2 linked regions of the Leptothrix cholodnii SP-6 genome follow. The protein of the gene in region 1 interacts with the protein of each later gene in a pairwise test. Links are inferred from orthologs where the notes say so. Each region holds a gene or a part of one and is shown on either strand. Other genes may lie near its edges. The genes, in order: nusG and rho.

What was found.
Region 2: the proteins of nusG (region 1) and rho interact in binary tests that used the Escherichia coli proteins (3 or more experiments, as listed by UniProt). The link is inferred for Leptothrix cholodnii SP-6 from one-to-one orthologs.

Annotation. Positions count from the first base shown.
Region 1 is NC_010524.1:4,343,252-4,359,846, reverse strand. Bases 12,582-15,504 are described here. They hold nusG (transcription termination/antitermination protein NusG), read left to right. Parts: upstream 12,582-13,721; coding sequence 13,722-14,288; downstream 14,289-15,504. Other genes in these bases: rplA (50S ribosomal protein L1), read left to right, coding at 14,875-15,504; rplK (50S ribosomal protein L11), read left to right, coding at 14,442-14,873; secE (preprotein translocase subunit SecE), read left to right, coding at 13,308-13,691; tuf (elongation factor Tu), read left to right, coding at 12,582-13,093. Also shown: LCHO_RS19355 (type II secretion system protein), read right to left, coding at 1-57; LCHO_RS19350 (secretin and TonB N-terminal domain-containing protein), read right to left, coding at 54-2,336; LCHO_RS23785 (hypothetical protein), read right to left, coding at 2,333-2,953; LCHO_RS22390 (GspMb/PilO family protein), read right to left, coding at 2,950-3,489; LCHO_RS22385 (PilN domain-containing protein), read right to left, coding at 3,486-4,844; LCHO_RS19330 (GspE/PulE family protein), read right to left, coding at 4,825-6,528; LCHO_RS19325 (type II secretion system F family protein), read right to left, coding at 6,688-7,881; LCHO_RS19320 (anthranilate synthase component II), read left to right, coding at 8,176-8,742; trpD (anthranilate phosphoribosyltransferase), read left to right, coding at 8,786-9,823; indole-3-glycerol phosphate synthase TrpC, read left to right, coding at 9,834-10,622; LCHO_RS19305 (uracil-DNA glycosylase), read left to right, coding at 10,630-11,376; more of tuf, read left to right, coding at 11,903-12,581; more of rplA, read left to right, coding at 15,505-15,588; rplJ (50S ribosomal protein L10), read left to right, coding at 15,868-16,416; rplL (50S ribosomal protein L7/L12), read left to right, coding at 16,450-16,595. UniProt on the Escherichia coli protein: Part of the processive rRNA transcription and antitermination complex (rrnTAC). The complex forms an RNA-chaperone ring around the RNA exit tunnel of RNA polymerase (RNAP).
Region 2 is NC_010524.1:3,089,981-3,092,962, forward strand. It holds rho (transcription termination factor Rho), read left to right. Parts: upstream 1-851; coding sequence 852-2,114; downstream 2,115-2,982. Other genes in the region: LCHO_RS14030 (serine/threonine protein kinase), read right to left, coding at 1-187; trxA (thioredoxin TrxA), read left to right, coding at 271-600; LCHO_RS14045 (type B 50S ribosomal protein L31), read left to right, coding at 2,249-2,506; LCHO_RS14050 (hypothetical protein), read left to right, coding at 2,653-2,982. UniProt on the Escherichia coli protein: Facilitates transcription termination by a mechanism that involves Rho binding to the nascent RNA, activation of Rho's RNA-dependent ATPase activity, and release of the mRNA from the DNA template.

The sequences.
Region 1 (16,595 bases):
CGTCACCAGCAGCTCGATCAGCGTGAAGCCGTGCGGGGCGTGGCGGCGGTGTTTCATGGCCGTGACGTCAGCTCCAGCGGCGCCGATCCCTCGATCGGCAGTCGCCGGTTCATCGGGTCGACCGCGACCAGGTTGCCGATCTGCAGCCGCGTGGTCGCGGCCGGGCCGCGTGTCTTCATGCGCAGCCTGATGAGCGGCCCGTCGCCTGTCGCCGAGCCGGTGCCGGACGCGCCGACGGTCGCGAACACGACCCCCAGCGTCGGGTCGATGCGCGGCGTGAAGACGGCCCGGCCGCCGACCGGGTCGAAATAGCCGCCGTCCTCGACCGCCAGCACCTCCAGCTGTGCGGCGTCGTAGCGCAGCTGGACCGAGGCGCCCTTGACGGGGCCGTCGCTGCGCGCCTGCAGCGCGACCACGAAGGGCTCGCCAGCCCGGATCGCTGCCGGCGCCAGCCACGACAGGTTCAGCGGCAGCGGCACGGCGGCCGGCGCCACCTCGCCGAGCGTGAGCGTCGGCGCGGTGCTGGCGGTGGCGGTGGCGGTGGCGGTGGCCGGCCCCAGCGCCACCGGGGTCATCGGTTCGATGAAGGGCGAGCGGGTGCGCACCGCCGCCTCGGTGCCCGACCAGAACTCGGCCAGCGTGGCGTCGGCCGGCTCGATGCCGCGCACCAGCTGCGGCGTGATCAGCAGCACCAGCTCGCGGCTGCGCCGGTCGGTGCGCTTGCTGCCGAAGATGCGGTCGAGCACCGGGAACTCGCCGAGGTAGGGCAGGCCGGCGCCGGTCTGCACGTCGTCGTCGCGGATCAGGCCCATCAGCGCCTGGGTCTCGCCGTCGCGCAGCCGCAGCACGGTGCTGGCGTTGCGCGTGCCGACCTCGTAGGCGGTGGTGCCGGCGTTGGTGCGGGTCTGGTTGCCCAGCGACGAGACGTCGAGGTTGATGCTGATCGCCACGCTGTCGTCGGCGTAGATGGTCGGCTCGGCCTCGATCTTGATGCCGACGTCGAGGTACTGGATCTGCTCGGTCGTGACCGGCGTGTTGTTCGAACCCAGATTGGTGGTGCCGACGATGGTGCTCGATATCACCGGCACCCGGTCGCCCACGTGCACGCGCGCCTTCTCGCGGTTGCGCACCCGCACCCGCGGATTGGCCAGGGTCTTGGTGTCGCCGTCGGTGCGCAGCAGCTTGAGCTTGTAGCCGGTGTCGACGCCGATGGTGCGGCGGTTGAGCTCGCCGATCTCGAACAGCTTGGCGCCGCTCGAACCCGGCCCGGCGAACTCGCTCGGGTAGGTGATGCCGAGGTCGCGCACCTTGGTGCGCGAGACCTCCAGGATCTCCAGCTCCAGCACGACCTCCGGGTCGGCCTTGTCCTGCGCGGCGATCAGCCGTTCGGCGGCGCGGATGACGTCGGGCGTGTCGCGCAGGAACAGCAGGTTGACCCGCTCGTCGATGAACACGTCGCGCACCTTGAGCATGGTGCGCAGCAGGTTGAGCGTCTGCTTCGGGTCGGCGTTGCCGATGTGGAAGGTGCGCATCACCAGCTCCTGGTGCTCGCGCAGCTTCTGCGGCGTGTTCGGGTAGACCAGCACGGTGTTGTCGGTGAGGATCTTCTTCTCGAGCTGGTGGTTGTGGATCAGCAGGTCGAGCGCATCCTCGACCCGCACGTCGCGCACGAAGATCGAGGCCTTGAGGTCGGGCCGGACCTCGCGGTCCATGATGAAGTTGATGCCGGCCGAACGCGCCAGCGCCTCCAGCACCAGCTTGAGCGGCGCGTCGCGGAATTCGAGCGTGACGGGCTTCTGCAGCCGCGACTTCAGCACCGGCACCGCCAGCGACTTCCTGCGCTCCTGCTCGCGCAGCGCGCGGTCGAGTTCGCGGGCGGCGGGGTGGCCGGGGTTCTCGGTCAGGATGGCCTTGACCATCAGGTCGGCGCCGGCGCTGTCGCCCGCGGCGAGCCGGGCGCGGGCGTCGCCGGCGAGCAGCTGGTGGCGCCGCGCCGCCTCGATCGTGGCCAGGCCGTTGGCGGCGCGGGTGTTCTTGGGGTCGATGCCGAGCGCTTCGCCCCAAGCCCGCGCGGCGGGTTCGAGCTGGCCGGCGCCGAACTCGGCGCTGCCCAGCGCGAGCAGGCGGTTGATGACCTGGTCGCGTGCCCGGAAGTACTGCAGCCGCCGTTCGGGGTCGCCGGGGCGGGCGTTCATGGCCTCTTCGTAGCGGACCAGCGCTTCCTTGTGCTGGCCCTGCTCGAGCTGGGCCTGGAAGTCCGGCGGCTGCGGCGTCGAGCAGCCGGCGCCGCACAGCATCGCCAGGGCGAGCCAGATCCTCGGCAGGGTGCGTGTCACGGGGGGGCTCCGATCGGCAGGGTCAGGGACTGCTGCTGGCCGAGCGGCAGGTAGGTGAAACGCAGCTGGCCGGCCTCGGCGCCGTCGATGCGGTAGCTGCTGTCGATCGCCTCGCCGGAGGCCTTCACGATCAGGCGCTCGCCCTGCAGCAGGTACCAGACGGTGCGCTCGGGCGATTCCTCCATCCGGCCCAGGTACTTGAACGGCAGCGGCGGCGCCTGCGGTGGCGCGGGCTGCGGCGGCGGCTGCCAGACCACCGGCGCCGGTGGCGCGGGCGGTGGCGCGACATGCCAGCTGTGCGCGGCAAACGCATCGGGCGCCTTGCCGCCGGCCGCGGTGCGGCGCGCGACCAGGCCGGTGTCGAGCGCCGACAGCGCCGCGTCGCGCCCGGTGATCGGCGGGTCGGCCGGCGTCGGTGCGCCGGCCCGGGCGGCTGATCGGGCGGCCGTTGCGCGGGCCGGCACCAGGCGGGGGGCGGTGGCCGAGGCTGTCATCGCTGTCGTCGATGTCGGCGCCGGGGAGGTGGGCGGCGCGTTGGGCGCCCCGACCGCGAGCGCCAGCAGGCCGGCCAGCGTGGCCAGCAGCAGGGCGGGGCGCCAGTGGCGGGCGGCTTTCATGGCACGAGGTAGAAGGTCAAGGTGATCTGCGCGTCGAGCCGGCCGTCGGCGATGTCCTGGCGCTGCAGCTGGATCTGGTCGAGCGACAGCGTCGGCAGCTCGCGCAGCACCGCGCTGACGAAGGCGCGCAGCGTCGTGTAGTCGCCCTGGATCGGCACCACCATGCGGTAGCGGTCGAGCTTCTGGCCGGGCGGGTGGCTGAGGCGGTACTCGGCGCGTTTCATCTCGAGCTGGTGGGCGGCGGCGATCGCGTGCACCCGTTCCAGCCCGAGCGCCAGCGGCGCGCCGTGGGTGGCGAAGTGGCCGTAGAACTGGTCGAGGCGGGCCTGCGGCGCATCCTGGCGCAGCAGCGCGTCGCTCATGCGTTCGAGCGTGGCGTCGCGCTGCTCGCGCTGCGTCTGCGCCGTCTCGATCTGCCGACCCAGCGGCCCCACCGCCAGCCATTGCGCCGCCAGCGCGGCGGCGATCAGGGCCAGGCCCGCGGTCAGCGCGTATGGCTGGCCGTGCCGGCGCAGCCACCACAGCAGGCGGTTCATGGCGCGGTTCTCCAGCTGGCGACGAGCGTGAACAGGTAGGGTCGCTCGGCCACGTCCTCGCGGATCTCGTGGTTGAGCAGGTGCACGCCGGCCAGCAGCGGCGCGCCCTCGGGATCGCGCGCCGGCGTTGTGCCCGCGCCGTCGCCCGGCGAGGCCTCCAGCCGGCGCATGAAGGCGAGGATGGCCGGGTAGTCGCGCGCCTCGCCGCGGATGCGCAGCGCGCCCTTGCCGGCGTCGGGCTCGATCGCCAGCAGGGCGGCGTCGGCCATCAGCGCGCCCTCGATCAGGCGGAACAGCGGCTCCCACGGCAGCGCCAGCTCCTGCAGGACCTGGCGCGCTGCGGCCAGCTCGCGCCGGGTCTCGTCGCTCACGGCCGCCGTCGGCGCGGCGATGGCCTGGTGCGGCCGGGCGCTGCGCTGCTGCAGCTGCGCCTGTTGCTCGTGCAGCGCGAGGTAGCCGAGGCCGGTGTGCGCGGCCAGCGCCAGGCCGGCGATCAGCAGCAGCCAGGCCGGCCAGGCCGGGCCGGGGCGCACCAGGTCGAGGTCGAGCCGCCGCAGCCGGGCGCCGCGCAGCGCGCGGGTGATCGCCTGCCGCGGGCGGCTTGCCGTGTCCAGCAGGCGCGCCGGTCGCGCGGTCGGCGCATCGGGCCAGCGGGCGCCTTCGCCGACCAGCAGCACGTCGAGCTGCGGCGGCACGGCGTCGGCGTCGAGGGTGGCGAGTTCACGCTCGACGGCTTCGGGCACGTCGTCGCCGGCGCGCCGGTTGCTGACTTCGAGCCAGCGGCCGCGGCCGAGCAGGCTCAGGCAGATCCGCCCCGGCTCGATCACCGCGAAGGCGCTGCGTTCGCCCGCCAGCGCGTGCCGCTGGCCGTTGCAGGCGCTCATCAGCAGCGGTTGCAGCGAGCGCAGCCGCAGGCCGTGGGCGGCCAGGCGGCGCTGCAGTTCGGTGAACAGGGCGCTGTCGATCGCGCAGGCGACGTGCGGCGCGCCCCAGCCGCCGTCGATGCGGATGGTCCAGTCGGCCGCAGCGGCGCCGTAGGTCTGCTCGAAGCGCACGCGGGCGAGCTGCGCCAGCTCGTCGGCGCCGGTCAGCTCGGCGTGCCACGGCAGCACGAGGTAGCGCACCCAGTGGTTGGACAGCACGACGGTGACGGCCTCGCCGCGCGCGTTGAACGCGCCGAGCAGCCCGTCGAGCGCATCGAGCGCGGCCTGCCACGCCGGCTCGCCGGCGCGTGGCGAGCAGGTCGCACCGGCCGCGTGGGCGGCGGGCCGGCCCGGCCACAGGCCCGGGCGCGTCAGCTCGACCCGCTCGGGCGCCAGCGCGACGTGCAGCCGCTCAGCCGACCAGCGTGACACGGTTGATCTCCTGCAGCGTCGACTCGCCGCGCCGCACGCAATCGAGCGCGGCCTCGCGCAGGAAGCGCGTGCCGTTGCGCGCCGCCGCCTCGCGCAGCAGCCGCGCCGGTGCGCCGGCCAGGATCAGCTCGCGCAGCTCGTCGTTGAGCAGCAGGATCTCGGCGATGGCACGCCGGCCGCGGTAGCCGGTGCCGCGACAGCGCCCGCAGCCGCGGCCGACGCGCAAGCGCCAGCCGTTCACCTGCTCGCGCGTCAGGCCCGATTCGGCCAGCAGCGCCGCGCCGGGCACACGCCGCACGGCGCATTCGTCGCAGACCTTGCGGATCAGGCGCTGCGCGACGATGCCGTTCATCGCGGTGACGAAGGTGAAGGGCTCGACGCCCATGTGCCTGAAGCGGCCGATGACGTCGAACACGTTGTTGGCGTGCACGGTGGTGAAGACCAGGTGGCCGGTGAGCGCGGCCTGCACGGCGATCTCGGCGGTTTCGGGGTCGCGGATCTCGCCCACCAGGATGCGGTCGGGGTCGTGGCGCAGGATCGAGCGCAGCCCACGCGAGAACGTCAGGCCCTTCTTCTCGTTGACGGGGATCTGCAGCACGCCGGGCAGCTGGTATTCGACCGGATCCTCGATGGTGACGATCTTGTCCTGGCCGCTGTTGATCTCGCTCAGCACGGCGTACAGCGTGGTGGTCTTGCCGCTGCCGGTCGGGCCGGTGACGAGCAGCATGCCGTAGGGCTCGCGGGCAAGGCGGCGCATGCGCGCCATGCTGTCGTCGTCGAAGCCCAGGCTGGCCAGCGTCAGGCCGAGCGTCTGCGCGGTCAGCGCCTGCTTGTCGAGGATGCGCAGCACCGCGTCCTCGCCGAAGATGCTGGGCATCACCGACACCCGCAGGTCGATCGCGCGGCCCTGGATCGAGACCTTGAAGCGGCCGTCCTGCGGCACGCGGCGCTCGGAGATGTCGAGCTCGGCCATCACCTTGATGCGCGAGATCACCTGCTCGGCCAGTTCGAGGCCCGGCACGTTGCCCACCGGCACCAGCACGCCGTCGATGCGGTAGCGGATCGTCAGGCCGGCGGGCGTGGTCTCGATGTGGATGTCGCTGGCCATCGACTTGAGCGCGTCGTAGAGCGTCGAGCTGACGAGCTTGACGACGGGGCTGCCGTCCTCGCTGATCGAGGTGATCGAGAGCGATTCGATCGCCTCGTCGTGTCGGTCGCCGCCGGCCAGGCCGGCGCCGAGCACCGAGTCCATCGCGCGCAGCGATTCCTCGTGGCGCGACAGGTAGGCGCGGATGTCGGCGCGGTGGGCGAGCCGCCAGTCGAAGGGCGACGTGATGCGCTCTTCGGCCCAGGCGCGCAGGCCGGCATCGAAGGGGTCGCCGATGACGACGAACAGCTCGCCGCCGGCCTCGCGCAGCACGAGGCATTCGCGCTGCGCCGCTTCGGCGAACGGCAGCACGTCGAAGGCGGCCTGCAGGCGGTGCAGGTCGTGCATGCCGAAGGCGCCCAGGCGCGTGCTCGCGGCCAGGGCGCGGATGAAGTCGGCGGGGGGCTGGGCGGCGGCGGCCTCGAGCGTGTCGAGCAGCCGCGCGCCGGTGTCGCGGGCCTGCGCACGCGCCGCCGCGATCAGGTCGGTCGCCAGCGGCTCGGCTCGAAAGGCGTTGGGCGCATCGATCAGCTTCATGGCGCGGTTGCCCCCGGCAATAAGGCAAATGCTAGCTTTCGAGCGGCCGTCCGCGACCCCGGCGGGGTGCGGCAAATCATCGCAGGCTTGATCTGACGCAAGGCCGGCAGGACGGTGGCTGCGGCGCGCCTGCGGGTTGTCCCCGAGCCGTGGTGCGCGCTACTTGATGCTGTCGGCCAGCTCGAAGATCGGCAGGTAGAGCAGCACCACGATCAGGCCCACCAGCGCGCCGATCAGCACCATCAGCGCGGGCTCGAACAGGCGCGTGAACCAGTCGATCGAGCGCGCCAGCTCGTCCTCGTAGAACAGCGCGATGCGCTCGACCATGTGCGGCATGCGGCCGGTGCGCTCGCCCACCGCGAGCAGACGGCGCGACACGTGGGTGGTCAGGCCGTGGCGGGCGAAGGCCTGCGACACCGGCTGGCCTTCGCGGATCTGCGTGGCGGCCTGTTCGAGGCGGCTGCGCAGCAGCGGCGACAGCAGGCCGCCGGCCATGTCCAGGCCGGTGGGCAGCGCGATGCCGCTGTCGAGCAGCATGCCCAGCGTGCGGTAGAAGCGGCTCAGCTCGTAGACCCGCAGGCGCTCGCCGATGGCCGGGATGCGCCAGATCTGCGGCCCGATCCAGCGCCGCACCGCCGGCCGGCTGGCGGCGAACACGGCCGCACCGAGCAGGCCGGCGAGCACGCCGAGCGTTAGCGCCGCATGGGCTTCGAGCAGCTGGCCCCAGCCGATCAGCAGCCGGGTCAGGAAGGGCAGCTGGCCACCGATCTCCTCGTAGATGCGGCTGAACTTGGGCACCACGAACAGCAGCATGAAGGCGGTGACGAGCAACCCCACGCCCATCAGCATCAGCGGGTAGACCGAGGCCGAGACGACGCGGCGGCGGATGCGGTCGAGCTGCTGGTGGTAGGCGAGGAAACGGCTCACGGCCTCCTGGATGTCGCCGGTGCGCTCGGACGCGCGCACGGTGGCGACGAACATCGGCGGGAAGACCGCGGGGTGGTGTTCGAGCGCGTCGGAAAAGCGCTGGCCGCGGTGCAGGTCGGTGCGCAGCTCGGTCAGGACGGCGGCGGCGCTGCGGCCGGTTTCCTTCTCGGCCAGCAGGTCGACCGCCTCGACCAGCGACAGGCCGGCGCCGAGCAGCGAGACGAGCTCTTGGCTGAACAGCTCGAGGTCGAAGCTCGGCCGCGGTCGCAGGTGCCAGCCGGCCAGCGGGTTGCCGGCCTGGATCGAGAGGATCTCCAAGCCCTGCCGCGTGGCGAGGCGGCGGGCCTCGTCGGCGTCGCCGGCCTCGATGTAAAGCCGGACCACGTCGCTGGCGCCGCGCAAGGCCTTGACGTTGAACTGGGCCAAATCCGCTCCCCTGCGTGGGCTGCGCGCGCCGGAAGGCGAGCGCCGTTGCAGCCCATAATATGGGCCATGTCCGCGACATTCTCATCCGCAGCGGCGCTCAGTTGGCAGCGTTGGCGTCAGCCTGCAGCCTGACCAACCCCTTGCGCCCGCCCGGGCGCACCAGACTCCCCCGACCGGCACCTCGCGTTGGCCTCGCCAACCCGGCCAGCGTGTACCGGGTGCGGGCACAGACACCGGGTGACGACGCGCACACACCACCGCGAACACCCAAGCAATCAACGGGATAGAACGCACATGCTGCTGATGATCGACAACTACGACTCCTTCACGTTCAACCTCGTGCAGTACTTTGCCGAGTTGGGCGAGGACGTGCGGGTGCACCGCAACGACGAGATCTCGATCGCCGAGATCGAGGCCCTCAAGCCCGACCGCCTGGTGCTGTCGCCGGGGCCGTGTTCGCCGGCCGAGGCGGGCATCTGCATCGAGAGCATCCGTCACTTTGCCGGCAAGCTGCCGATCCTGGGCGTGTGCCTGGGGCACCAGAGCATCGGCGCGGCGCTGGGTGGCCACATCGTGCGGGCGCAGACCCAGATGCACGGCAAGGCCGACACCATCACGACCGACCAGCAGGGCGTGTTCGCCGGGCTGCCGCGGCAGTTCAGCGTGGTGCGCTACCACTCGCTGGCGATCGAGCGCGAGAGCCTGCCGGCCGAGCTGGTGGTCACCGCCACCAGCGAGGACGGCGAGATCATGGGCGTGCGCCACAGGACGCTGGCGATCGAGGGCGTGCAGTTCCACCCCGAATCGATCCTCAGCGAACACGGCCACGCGATGCTGAAGAACTTCCTGCAGACGCGCTGAGCGCGTTCCGGCCCGACCCGACATTGCCCCAACGAGGAGCCTCATGAGCATCGCCAACATCGACGCGCTGACCCGCGTCATCGACCACCGCGAGATATTCCACGACGAGATGCTGGCGCTGATGCGCCGCATCATGAGCGGCGAGATGTCGCCGGTGATGATCGCGGCCTTCGCCATCGGCCTGCGCGTCAAGAAGGAAACCATCGGCGAGATCGCCGCGGCCGCGCAGGTGATGCGCGAGTTCGCCACGCCGGTGGCGGTGCCCGACAAGACGAACCTGGTCGACCTGTGCGGCACCGGCGGCGACGGCGTGCACACCTTCAACATCTCGACCGCGTCGATGTTCGTGGCCGCTGCAGCGGGCGCGCGCGTGGCCAAGCACGGCGGGCGCAGCGTGTCGTCGAGCTCGGGCAGCGCCGACGTGCTGGAGGCGCTGGGCGCGCACATCAACCTGACGCCCGAGCAGGTGGCGATCTCGCTCGAACGCTGCGGCATCGGCTTCATGTTCGCGCCGAATCACCACGCGTCGATGAAACACGCCGCGCCGGTGCGCAAGGAGCTGGGCGTGCGCACGATCTTCAACATCCTCGGGCCGCTCACCAACCCGGCGCTGGCGCCGAACCAGGTGATGGGCGTGTTCCACCCCGACCTGGTCGGCATCCAGGTGCGCGTGCTGCAGCGCCTGGGTTCGAGCCACGTGCTGATCGTGCACGGCATGAACGGCATGGACGAGATCTCGCTGTCGGGCGAGACGATGATCGGCGAGCTCAAGGCCGGCCAGATCAGCGAATACGTCGTGCACCCGGCCGACTTCGGCCTGCCGGTCTACGACACGCGGGTGCTCAAGGTGGCGAACAAGGAGGAGTCGGTGACGTGCATCCAGCGCGCGCTGGCCAACGAGGACGGCCCCGTGCGCGACATCGTGCTGCTCAACGCCGGCGCCGCGCTGTACGCGGCCGACGTGGTGACGTCGATCACCGACGGCGTGCGTGCCGCGCGCGAGGCGGTGGCTTCGGGCCAGGCGCTGGCCAAGCTGAGCCAGTACGTGGCGGTCACGCAGTCGTTCAAGACCGCGGTCTGAGGGGGCGGCGATGAGTGACATCCTGAACAAGATCGTCGCGACCAAACACGAGGAAATCGCCGCGGCGCGTGCGCATCGTGGCCTGGTCTCGTTGCGCGACGAAGCCGAAGCCCGCACCGACGTGCGCGGCTTCGAGGCGGCCATGCGCGCCAAGATTGCGGCGGGCCAGGCGGCGGTGATCGCCGAGGTCAAGAAGGCCAGCCCGAGCAAGGGCGTGCTGCGCGAGGATTTCCGCCCGGCCGAGATCGCCGCGAGCTACGAGCGCCACGGCGCCGCCTGCCTGAGCGTGCTGACCGACGCGCTCTATTTCCAGGGCTGCGCCGACTACCTGCGTCAGGCCCGCGCGGCCTGCGCGCTACCGGTGCTGCGCAAGGATTTCATGGTCGACGAGTACCAGGTGCACGAGGCCCGCGCGATGGGCGCCGACGCCATCCTGCTGATCGCGGCCTGCCTCGACGACGCGCAGATGGCCGATCTGGAGGCGGTGGCGCTGGCGCACCGCATGAGCGTGCTGGTCGAGGTGCACGATCGTGACGAACTGCAACGTGCGCTGCGCCTGAAGACGCCACTGCTGGGTATCAACAACCGCAATCTGCGCACCTTCGAGGTCACGCTCGACACGACGCTGGGCATGCTCGGAGAGGTGCCGTCGGATCGCCTGCTGGTCACCGAATCGGGCATCCTGGGGCGTGACGACGTGCAGCGCATGCGCGCGGCCCAGGTGCATGCCTTCCTGGTCGGCGAGGCCTTCATGCGCGCGTCGGATCCGGGCGTGGCGCTGGCCGCGCTGTTTGCCTGAGCCGGTGATGTCGGCATTGCTGTTACCGCCGGTCTGCGTGCCCGACAACCGGTTGCAGGCGCCGTTGGCCGACGCGTTTCGCCAGGTTGCGCCTCGTTGGCGCGGGCTGTGCGATCGATTCCTCGCCAGCGAGGCCGGTCGCTCGCTGTGCGTCGAGGTCGACCGGCGTGTGGCTGCCGGCACGCCGGTTTTTCCTCGCCAGCCGTTGCGTGCGCTGAGGGCGCTCGAGCCTGCCAATGTCCGGGTCGTGATCCTCGGGCAGGATCCGTACCACGGCGCCGGCGAGGCCGAAGGGCTGGCGTTTTCGGTCCCCGAGGGGGTCCGGATCCCGCCCAGCCTGCGCAACATCCACCAGGAACTGATGACCGACGTCGGCATCGCGCGGCCGGGTCACGGCAGCCTGTCCCGCTGGGTCGGGCAGGGCGTGCTGTTGCTCAACAGCAGTCTGAGCGTCGACCAGGACCGTGCCGGCAGCCACGCCCGTCTGGGCTGGCGGGACTTCACCGACGCCGTCATCGCGCAGGTTGCCGCCGATCCGTCGCCCAAGGTTTTCATGTTGTGGGGTGCCCATGCTCAAGCCAAGCGCGCGCTGATCAACGCCAGCGGCCCGGCGCATCTGTGTTTGTGCTCGAACCATCCATCGCCGTTGTCGGCACGCCGCCCACCGGTGCCGTTCATCGGCAGCGCCCCCTTCAGCCGTGCGGCTGGCTGGCTGGCGTCGATGGGACGAGGCGCGATTGATTGGCATTTGTAGATAAGCGCTTGCAACTCGCAAAATGCCATGGTAAAGTCGCTGGCTCGCTTCGGAGGGGTGCCCGAGTGGCTAAAGGGGGCAGACTGTAAATCTGTTGGCTTACGCCTACGCTGGTTCGAATCCAGCCTCCTCCACCAAGCGAAATGAAGAAGCAGAAAGATGGCGACGGCTGTTTTGATGTGAGGCGCGAGAAATTGCGCGATGGCTGCAGGTTGAATTTTTGTTTGGCCCTGTTTTGGGCGGCCGGGCAGCTTGTTCAGGCGGGAGTAGTTCAATGGTAGAACTTCAGCCTTCCAAGCTGATAGCGCGGGTTCGATTCCCGCCTCCCGCTCCAGTTCTGGTTTGGTGTCGTGAGTCGACACAGGTTTGTGTGCAAGGTCTGCAAACCTGTGTCGATGCCCATGTGGCTCAGTGGTAGAGCACTCCCTTGGTAAGGGAGAGGTCGCGCGTTCGATCCGCGCCATGGGCACCAACCATTTTTCTTCTCGCTTGATCGTTGAGTTGATCGCATTCAGGAGTTTGGAACATGGCTAAGGAAAAGTTTGAGCGGACCAAGCCGCACGTCAACGTCGGCACGATCGGTCACGTGGACCACGGCAAGACGACGCTGACGGCGGCGATCACGACCGTGCTGGCAGCCAAGTTCGGCGGCTCGGCCAAGGCGTACGACCAGATCGACGCAGCGCCCGAAGAGAAGGCACGCGGCATCACCATCAACACCGCGCACGTCGAGTACGAAACGGCCAACCGCCATTACGCACACGTCGACTGCCCGGGTCACGCCGACTACGTCAAGAACATGATCACCGGCGCCGCCCAGATGGACGGCGCGATCCTGGTGTGCTCGGCCGCCGACGGCCCGATGCCCCAGACCCGCGAGCACATCCTGCTGGCGCGTCAGGTCGGTGTGCCGTACATCATCGTGTTCCTGAACAAGTGCGACATGGTCGACGACGCCGAGCTGCTCGAGCTGGTCGAAATGGAAGTGCGCGAGCTGCTCGACAAGTACGAGTTCCCGGGTGACGACACCCCGATCGTGCACGGCAGCGCCAAGCTCGCCCTCGAAGGCGACAAGGGCCCGCTGGGCGAGCAGGCCATCATGAAGCTGGCCGATGCGCTCGACAGCTACATCCCCACGCCCGAGCGCGCGGTCGACGGCGCCTTCCTGATGCCGGTCGAAGACGTGTTCTCGATCTCGGGTCGCGGCACCGTGGTGACCGGCCGTATCGAGCGCGGCATCATCAAGGTCGGCGAAGCCATCGAGATCGTCGGCATCAGCGCCACGCAGAACACCACCTGCACCGGCGTCGAGATGTTCCGCAAGCTGCTCGACCAAGGTCAGGCGGGCGACAACGTCGGCATCCTGCTGCGCGGCACCAAGCGCGAAGACGTGCAGCGCGGCCAAGTGCTGTGCAAGCCGGGCAGCGTCAAGCCGCACACCCACTTCACGGGCGAGATCTACGTGCTGAGCAAGGAAGAAGGCGGCCGCCACACGCCGTTCTTCAACAACTACCGCCCGCAGTTCTACTTCCGCACCACCGACGTCACCGGCGCCATCGAGCTGCCCAAGGACAAGGAAATGGTCATGCCCGGTGACAACGTGTCGATCACGGTCAAGCTGATCGCCCCGATCGCCATGGAAGAAGGCCTGCGTTTCGCCATCCGCGAAGGCGGCCGTACCGTCGGCGCCGGCGTCGTGGCCAAGATCATCGCGTAAGTTTTCCGCAGGGGTATAGCTCAATTGGCAGAGCGTCGGTCTCCAAAACCGAAGGTTGGGGGTTCGATTCCCTCTGCCCCTGCCAGATCCTGAATTTTTGGGTTCTGGATTTCCTGGCCTCAAGGCAGCCCGCGGGACGTGTTCGCCCCGGCGGGCTTTGCTGCTGTTGGTTGGGTTTTGTTGTGCGGTGCTGCCGCCTATCCGAGTGAGTGTGATGTCCACCCAAGAAGTCGAAACCGTCTCCACCAGTGCCGACAAGGCCAAGCTGGCTGCTGCCGTGCTGCTGGTCGTGGGTGCACTGGTGGCGTATTACGCGTTGTCCAAGCAGGGTGTCTATGCGCAGTGGGGGGCGTTGCTGGTTCTCCTGGCGGCTGCAGTCGGCGCATTCCTGACGGCGGAGCAGGGCAAGGCGCTGGTCGCCTACGGTCGTGAGTCGGTGCGCGAAATGCGCAAGGTCGTGTGGCCGACTCGCAAGGAAGCCACGCAGATGACTGGCTACGTGTTTGCCTTCGTTGTCGTGATGGCTTTGTTCCTTTGGCTGACGGACAAGACCCTCGAGTGGGTGTTCTACGACCTGATCCTCGGTTGGAAGCGTTGAGTCTGTTTCGTAACCAGGCAGGGACTGAAAATGAGTGATATCCAGGCGGTCGCCCCGGCGGCAAACCCGATGCGTTGGTACGTGGTTCATGCTTATTCGGGCATGGAGAAGGCCGTCGAGCGCAATCTGCGCGAGCGCATCGACCGTTCCGGCATGCAGGCCAAGTTCGGTCGCATCCTCGTGCCGACCGAAGAGGTCGTCGAGATGAAGAACGGCAAGAAGGCCGTGACCGAGCGCCGCTTCTTCCCGGGTTATGTGCTGGTCGAGATGCTGATGGATGACGAGTCCTGGCACCTGGTCAAGAACACCAGCAAGGTGACGGGTTTCGTCGGTGGTGCCAAGAACCGCCCCACGCCGATCTCGGAAGACGAGGTCATGAAGATCGTCACCCAGATGCAGGAAGGCATCGAGAAGCCCCGGCCCAAGGTCGAGTGGGAAGTGGGTGAAGTGGTGCGTGTCAAGGAAGGCCCTTTCACCGACTTCAACGGATCGGTCGAAGAGGTCAACTACGACAAGAACAAGGTGCGGGTCTCGGTCACGATCTTTGGCCGTGCCACGCCGGTGGAGCTCGATTTCCACCAGGTCGAAAAGGTCTGACGCGCAAGCGTCGACTCGGTGGTCGCGCGGATGTCGCGGCCATGAGCTGGCAGGTGACGACCCCGTCCTGTCGGCCGTGCAAACGGGCGTTCCGCCCACGGGGTTGAATGACGAGGAGCCCGTGTTCCGGGCGCTTGAACTCGAGGAGCCATCATGGCAAAGAAGATCGTCGGCTTTATCAAGCTGCAAGTTCCGGCCGGCAAGGCCAATCCGTCGCCCCCGATCGGCCCCGCGCTCGGTCAGCGTGGTCTCAACATCATGGAGTTCTGCAAGGCGTTCAACGCGCAGACCCAGGGTATCGAGCCCGGACTGAAGCTGCCGGTGGTGATCACCGCCTACGCCGACAAGTCGTTCACCTTCATCCTGAAGAGCCCGCCGGCATCGGTGCTGCTCAAGAAGGCCGCGAAGATCGACAAGGGTTCGCCGCGTCCGCACCTCGAAAAGGTTGCCAAGCTGACCCGTGCTCAGCTCGAAGAGATCGCGAAGATCAAGGTCAAGGACCTCACGGCCGCCAACATGGACGCCGCAGTCCGCACCATCGCCGGCTCGGCCCGCTCGATGGGCATCAACGTCGAAGGGGTGTGAGATGGCCAAGCTGACGAAACGCCAAAAAGCCCAAGTGGGCAAGATCGAAACCACCAAGCTGTACGCGGTGGATGACGCGATCGCGCTGATCAAGGAATTCGCCGTCGCCAAGTTCGACGAGTCGATCGACGTGGCCGTCCAGCTCGGCGTCGACGCCAAGAAGTCGGACCAGGTGGTGCGTGGCGCCGTCGTGATGCCCAACGGCACCGGCAAGACCAAGCGCGTGGCCGTGTTCACCCAGGGTGCCAAGGCTGATGAAGCCCGTGCCGCTGGCGCCGACATCGTCGGCATGGACGACCTGGCTGCTGAAGTCAAGGCCGGCAACATCAACTTCGACGTGGTCATCGCCTCGCCGGACGCGATGCGCGTGGTCGGTCAGCTGGGCCAGATCCTCGGCCCGCGCGGCCTGATGCCGAACCCGAAGGTCGGTACCGTGACCGCCGACGTCGCCACCGCCGTGCGCAATGCCAAGGCCGGTCAGGTGCAGTTCCGCGTCGACAAGGGCGGCATCATCCACGGCACGATCGGTCGTCGTTCGTTCGACACCGACAAGCTCAAGGGCAACCTGCAGGCTCTGCTGGACGCGCTGAACAAGGCTAAGCCGGCTTCGAGCAAGGGCGTCTACCTGCGCAAGGTCGCGGTGTCGTCGACCATGGGCGTGGGCGTTCGGGTCGAAGTCGCCAGCATCACTGCGGGTCTGGCTGCCCAGTCCTGATGAATTGGGAAGCTTGCACGGGTCTGGTGCAGGTTTCCGACAGATTGGTGGGCTGATTCCGGCTTGTCCGGGGTCAGGTCATCCAAGACCGCTGGCGTCGGGTTGTTTCGGCAACCGGGCTTAATTGCCGGGCAGTTCTGCTGCTCGCGGCCAGCGCAGATGGCGAACCCGCCGCAAGGGTTTTTCCGTGGCAACACGGGTTCCTGAACGGCAAGGTCGCTGCAACCTGGTGTGCCCCCATCGTGCAAGCGCTGTGGGCACGTATTGAAGGAGTAGACCTTGAGTCTCAATCGCAACGATAAAGCAGCGGTGGTGGCAGAGGTGGCGGCCCAGGTGGCTCGCTCCCAGACGCTCGCCCTGGCCGAGTATCGTGGGCTCACCGTCGCCGACCTCGACAAGCTGCGCCGCACTGCGCGCGAGCAAGGTGTGTATCTTCACGTCCTGAAGAACACCCTGGCTCGCCGTGCAGTTGCCGGCACCGCTTTCGAATCGGCGGCCGAGTCCATGTCCGGCCCGCTGATCTATGGCTTCTCGGAAGACGCCATTGCTGCAGCCAAGGTGGTTGTCGACTTCGCCAAGACCAACGACAAGCTGGTCTTGAAGGGTGGTGCCTATGCAGGCAAGGCCCTCGACGTCAACGGCATCAAGGCTCTGGCATCGATTCCGAGCAAGGAAGTTCTGCTTGCCCAGTTTCTGGGACTGCTGCAGTCGCCGATCTCGCGCACCGCGCGTGTTCTGGCTGCACTGGCCGAGAAGCGTGCCGTCCCGGCTGCCGAAGAGGCCGTCGAAGCGACTGCCGACGTGGCAACCGAAGCAGCCGCAGGCTGAAGCAAACTCATTTACCGTATTTAGGAACCCAAAATGGCATTCGACAAAGACGCTTTCCTGACCGCCCTGGACAGCATGACCGTCCTGGAACTCAATGACCTGGTCAAGGCCATCGAAGAGAAGTTCGGCGTGTCCGCCGCTGCAATGGCCGCCCCGGGCGCCGGTGCTGGCGCTGCCGC
Region 2 (2,982 bases), 1.3 Mb from region 1 along the record:
CGTTGGCGGACACGCTGATCAAATCCGGACTCGAATGGGACTGGCCTGATTCAAACGCCATTCCGAGCGGGTGCTTGCCGGAAACAACCACGGTTTTCAAGCCATCTCCGAGCCGATGCGGATGGGTGCGGCAGACTGCACCGGCAGCGATCGCTATCGCATGCATAGCGTCAGACGCTTCGGGCATGCCATTGCACATCGCCCGATCGTGCCAAAATCAAGCTCAACCCGCCGCATAGCCGAAGCGGTCTTTCTTCCAATGGATACCCCATGAGCAGCGACCTCATCAAACACGTTTCCGATGCGACCTTTGACGGCGACGTCGTTCAATCAGACAAACCCGTTCTGGTGGACTACTGGGCCGAATGGTGCGGCCCCTGCAAGATGATTGCCCCGATCCTTGACGAAGTGGCCAAGGACTACAGCGGTCGCCTGCAGATCGCCAAGATGAACGTCGACGAGAACCGCGAAGTGCCTGCCAAGTTCGGCATTCGCGGCATCCCGACGCTGATGCTGTTCAAGGGCGGTCAGCTGGCTGCCACCAAGGTCGGGGCGCTCTCGAAGGCGCAGTTGACGTCTTTCCTCGACGCCCACCTATAATCGTCCTCAGAGTTCGGCGGCAGCGCTGCCGGACTCCTGAATGCCACTGCGCGATTTACCTCCGGCTGAGCCCCACGGGCTCGTGAAGCGCGCGCAGAGTCGGCTCCCTCCCCCTTGTCGAGCGTTTTGGCTACATGGTGCGGCACGCAGCAATGCGCGCAGCCACACAGTCAAATGCCGTGCGGGAATGCCGACGCCCCCGGTGCAAGCGGCTGGCACCGTCGACACCTGACTTCCGGGTACTCCCCCACATGCACCTTTCCGAACTCAAGGCCCAACACATCTCGGCGCTGGTCCAGATGGCCGAGACGCTTGAGATCGAAAACGCCAGCCGCCTGCGCAAGCAGGAGTTGATGTTTGCGATCATGAAAAAGCGCGCCCGGCAAGGCGAACAAATCTTCGGCGACGGCGTGCTGGAAGTGCTGCCGGACGGCTTCGGTTTCCTGCGCTCCCTCGACGCGAGTTTCCTGGCCAGCACCGACGACATCTACCTGTCGCCGAGCCAGATCCGACGTTTCAACCTGCACACCGGCGACATGATCGAAGGTGAAGTGCGGGTACCCAAGGACGGCGAACGCTACTTCGCGCTGGTGAAAGTTGACCGAGTCAACGAACTGACGCCGGAGGAGAGCAAGAACAAGATCATGTTCGAGAACCTCACGCCGCTGTTCCCCAAGGAGCAGTTCCGGCTTGAGCGCGACGTCAAGAACGAAGAAAACATCACCAGCCGCATCATCGACCTGATCGCGCCGATCGGCAAAGGTCAGCGAGCGCTGCTGGTGGCGCCGCCCAAGAGCGGCAAGACGGTCATGATGCAGCACTTCGCACATGCCCTGATCGCCAACCATCCCGACGTGCACCTGATCGTGCTGCTGGTCGACGAGCGGCCCGAAGAAGTGACCGAGATGCAGCGCACCGTGCGCGGCGAGGTCATCAGTTCGACCTTCGACGAACCCGCCGCACGCCACGTGCAGGTGGCTGAAATGGTGATCGAACGCGCCAAGCGGCTGGTCGAACTGCGCAAGGATGTCGTCATCCTGCTCGACTCGATCACCCGACTGGCCCGTGCCTACAACAACGTGCTGCCCTCGTCGGGCAAGGTTCTGACCGGCGGCGTCGACGCCGGCGCGCTTCAGCGTCCGAAGCGCTTCTTCGGCGCGGCCCGCAATGTCGAGGAAGGCGGTTCGCTGACCATCATCGGCACCGCCCTGATCGACACCGGCAGCCGCATGGACGAGGTGATCTACGAAGAGTTCAAGGGCACCGGCAACTGCGAGATCCACCTGGATCGGCGCATGGCCGAGAAGCGTGTCTACCCGTCGATCCTGCTCAACAAGTCGGGCACCCGTCGCGAGGAACTGCTGCTCAAGCCGGAGATCCTGCAGAAGACCTGGATCCTGCGCAAGCTGCTCTATCCGATGGACGAGATCGAGGCGATGGAGTTCATCCTCGACAAGATGAAGGCCACCAAGAGCAACATCGACTTCTTCGACCTGATGCGCCGTGGTGGCTGAACATGGCTGGCAAGCCATGACGGCGGGTCGGTGCTCGACCAGCCTGCCAAGACCCTTATAATGTTCGATTTTCCGCTGTCGGAAAGTGCGCTTGCATGGTGCAGCGTGGCTCCCGGCATCACAGCGAGGTTCTCATGAAAGACGGCATCCACCCGAACTACCGCGAAGTCTGCTTCGTGGACTTGTCCAACGGCTTCAAGTTCGTGACGCGCTCGTGCGCCCCGGCCCGCGAAATGATCACGATGGAAGACGGCCGCGAACTGCCGCTGTTCAAGCTGGAAACCACCAGCGAAACCCATCCGTTCTACACCGGCACGCAGAAGAGCATCGACAGCCTGGGCGGCCGGGTCGAGAAGTTCCGCAACAAGTTCAAGGTCGGCATCAAGAAGTGAGCTTCACGCTCGCTTGATCCGCAAGGCAGTCGCTGCCTTGACTCGAAAGGCAGCCCAGGCTGCCTTTTTTATTGCCTCGGCCAGAACGCTGCAAGAATCCCGCAGTCCTGCGACAGCGCCTTCTTCACGTAGCCCATCCGATCCTTGTGAACACACCCAACCCTGCCCTGGTATCGCAGCGTGCCGTGCAGCGCCTGCCGCGACTGGCCCTCTGGCTGCTGTGTGCAGCCTATGTGCTGCCGGGCGTGTTCGGCCGTGAGCCCTGGAAGAACGCCGACGTCACCGCCGTCGGCTACATGTTCAGCCTGCTCAGGGGCGACGCATCCTGGCTCGATCCGACGATTGCCGGGATCGGCAGCGACGGCAGCCTGCTGCCCTACTGGATCGGTGCGGCCAACATGCACCTGATGGGCGGACTTGTCGGGCCGGTGCTCGCCGCGCGGCTCCCGTTCGTGCTGATGCTGGTCGGCACCCTC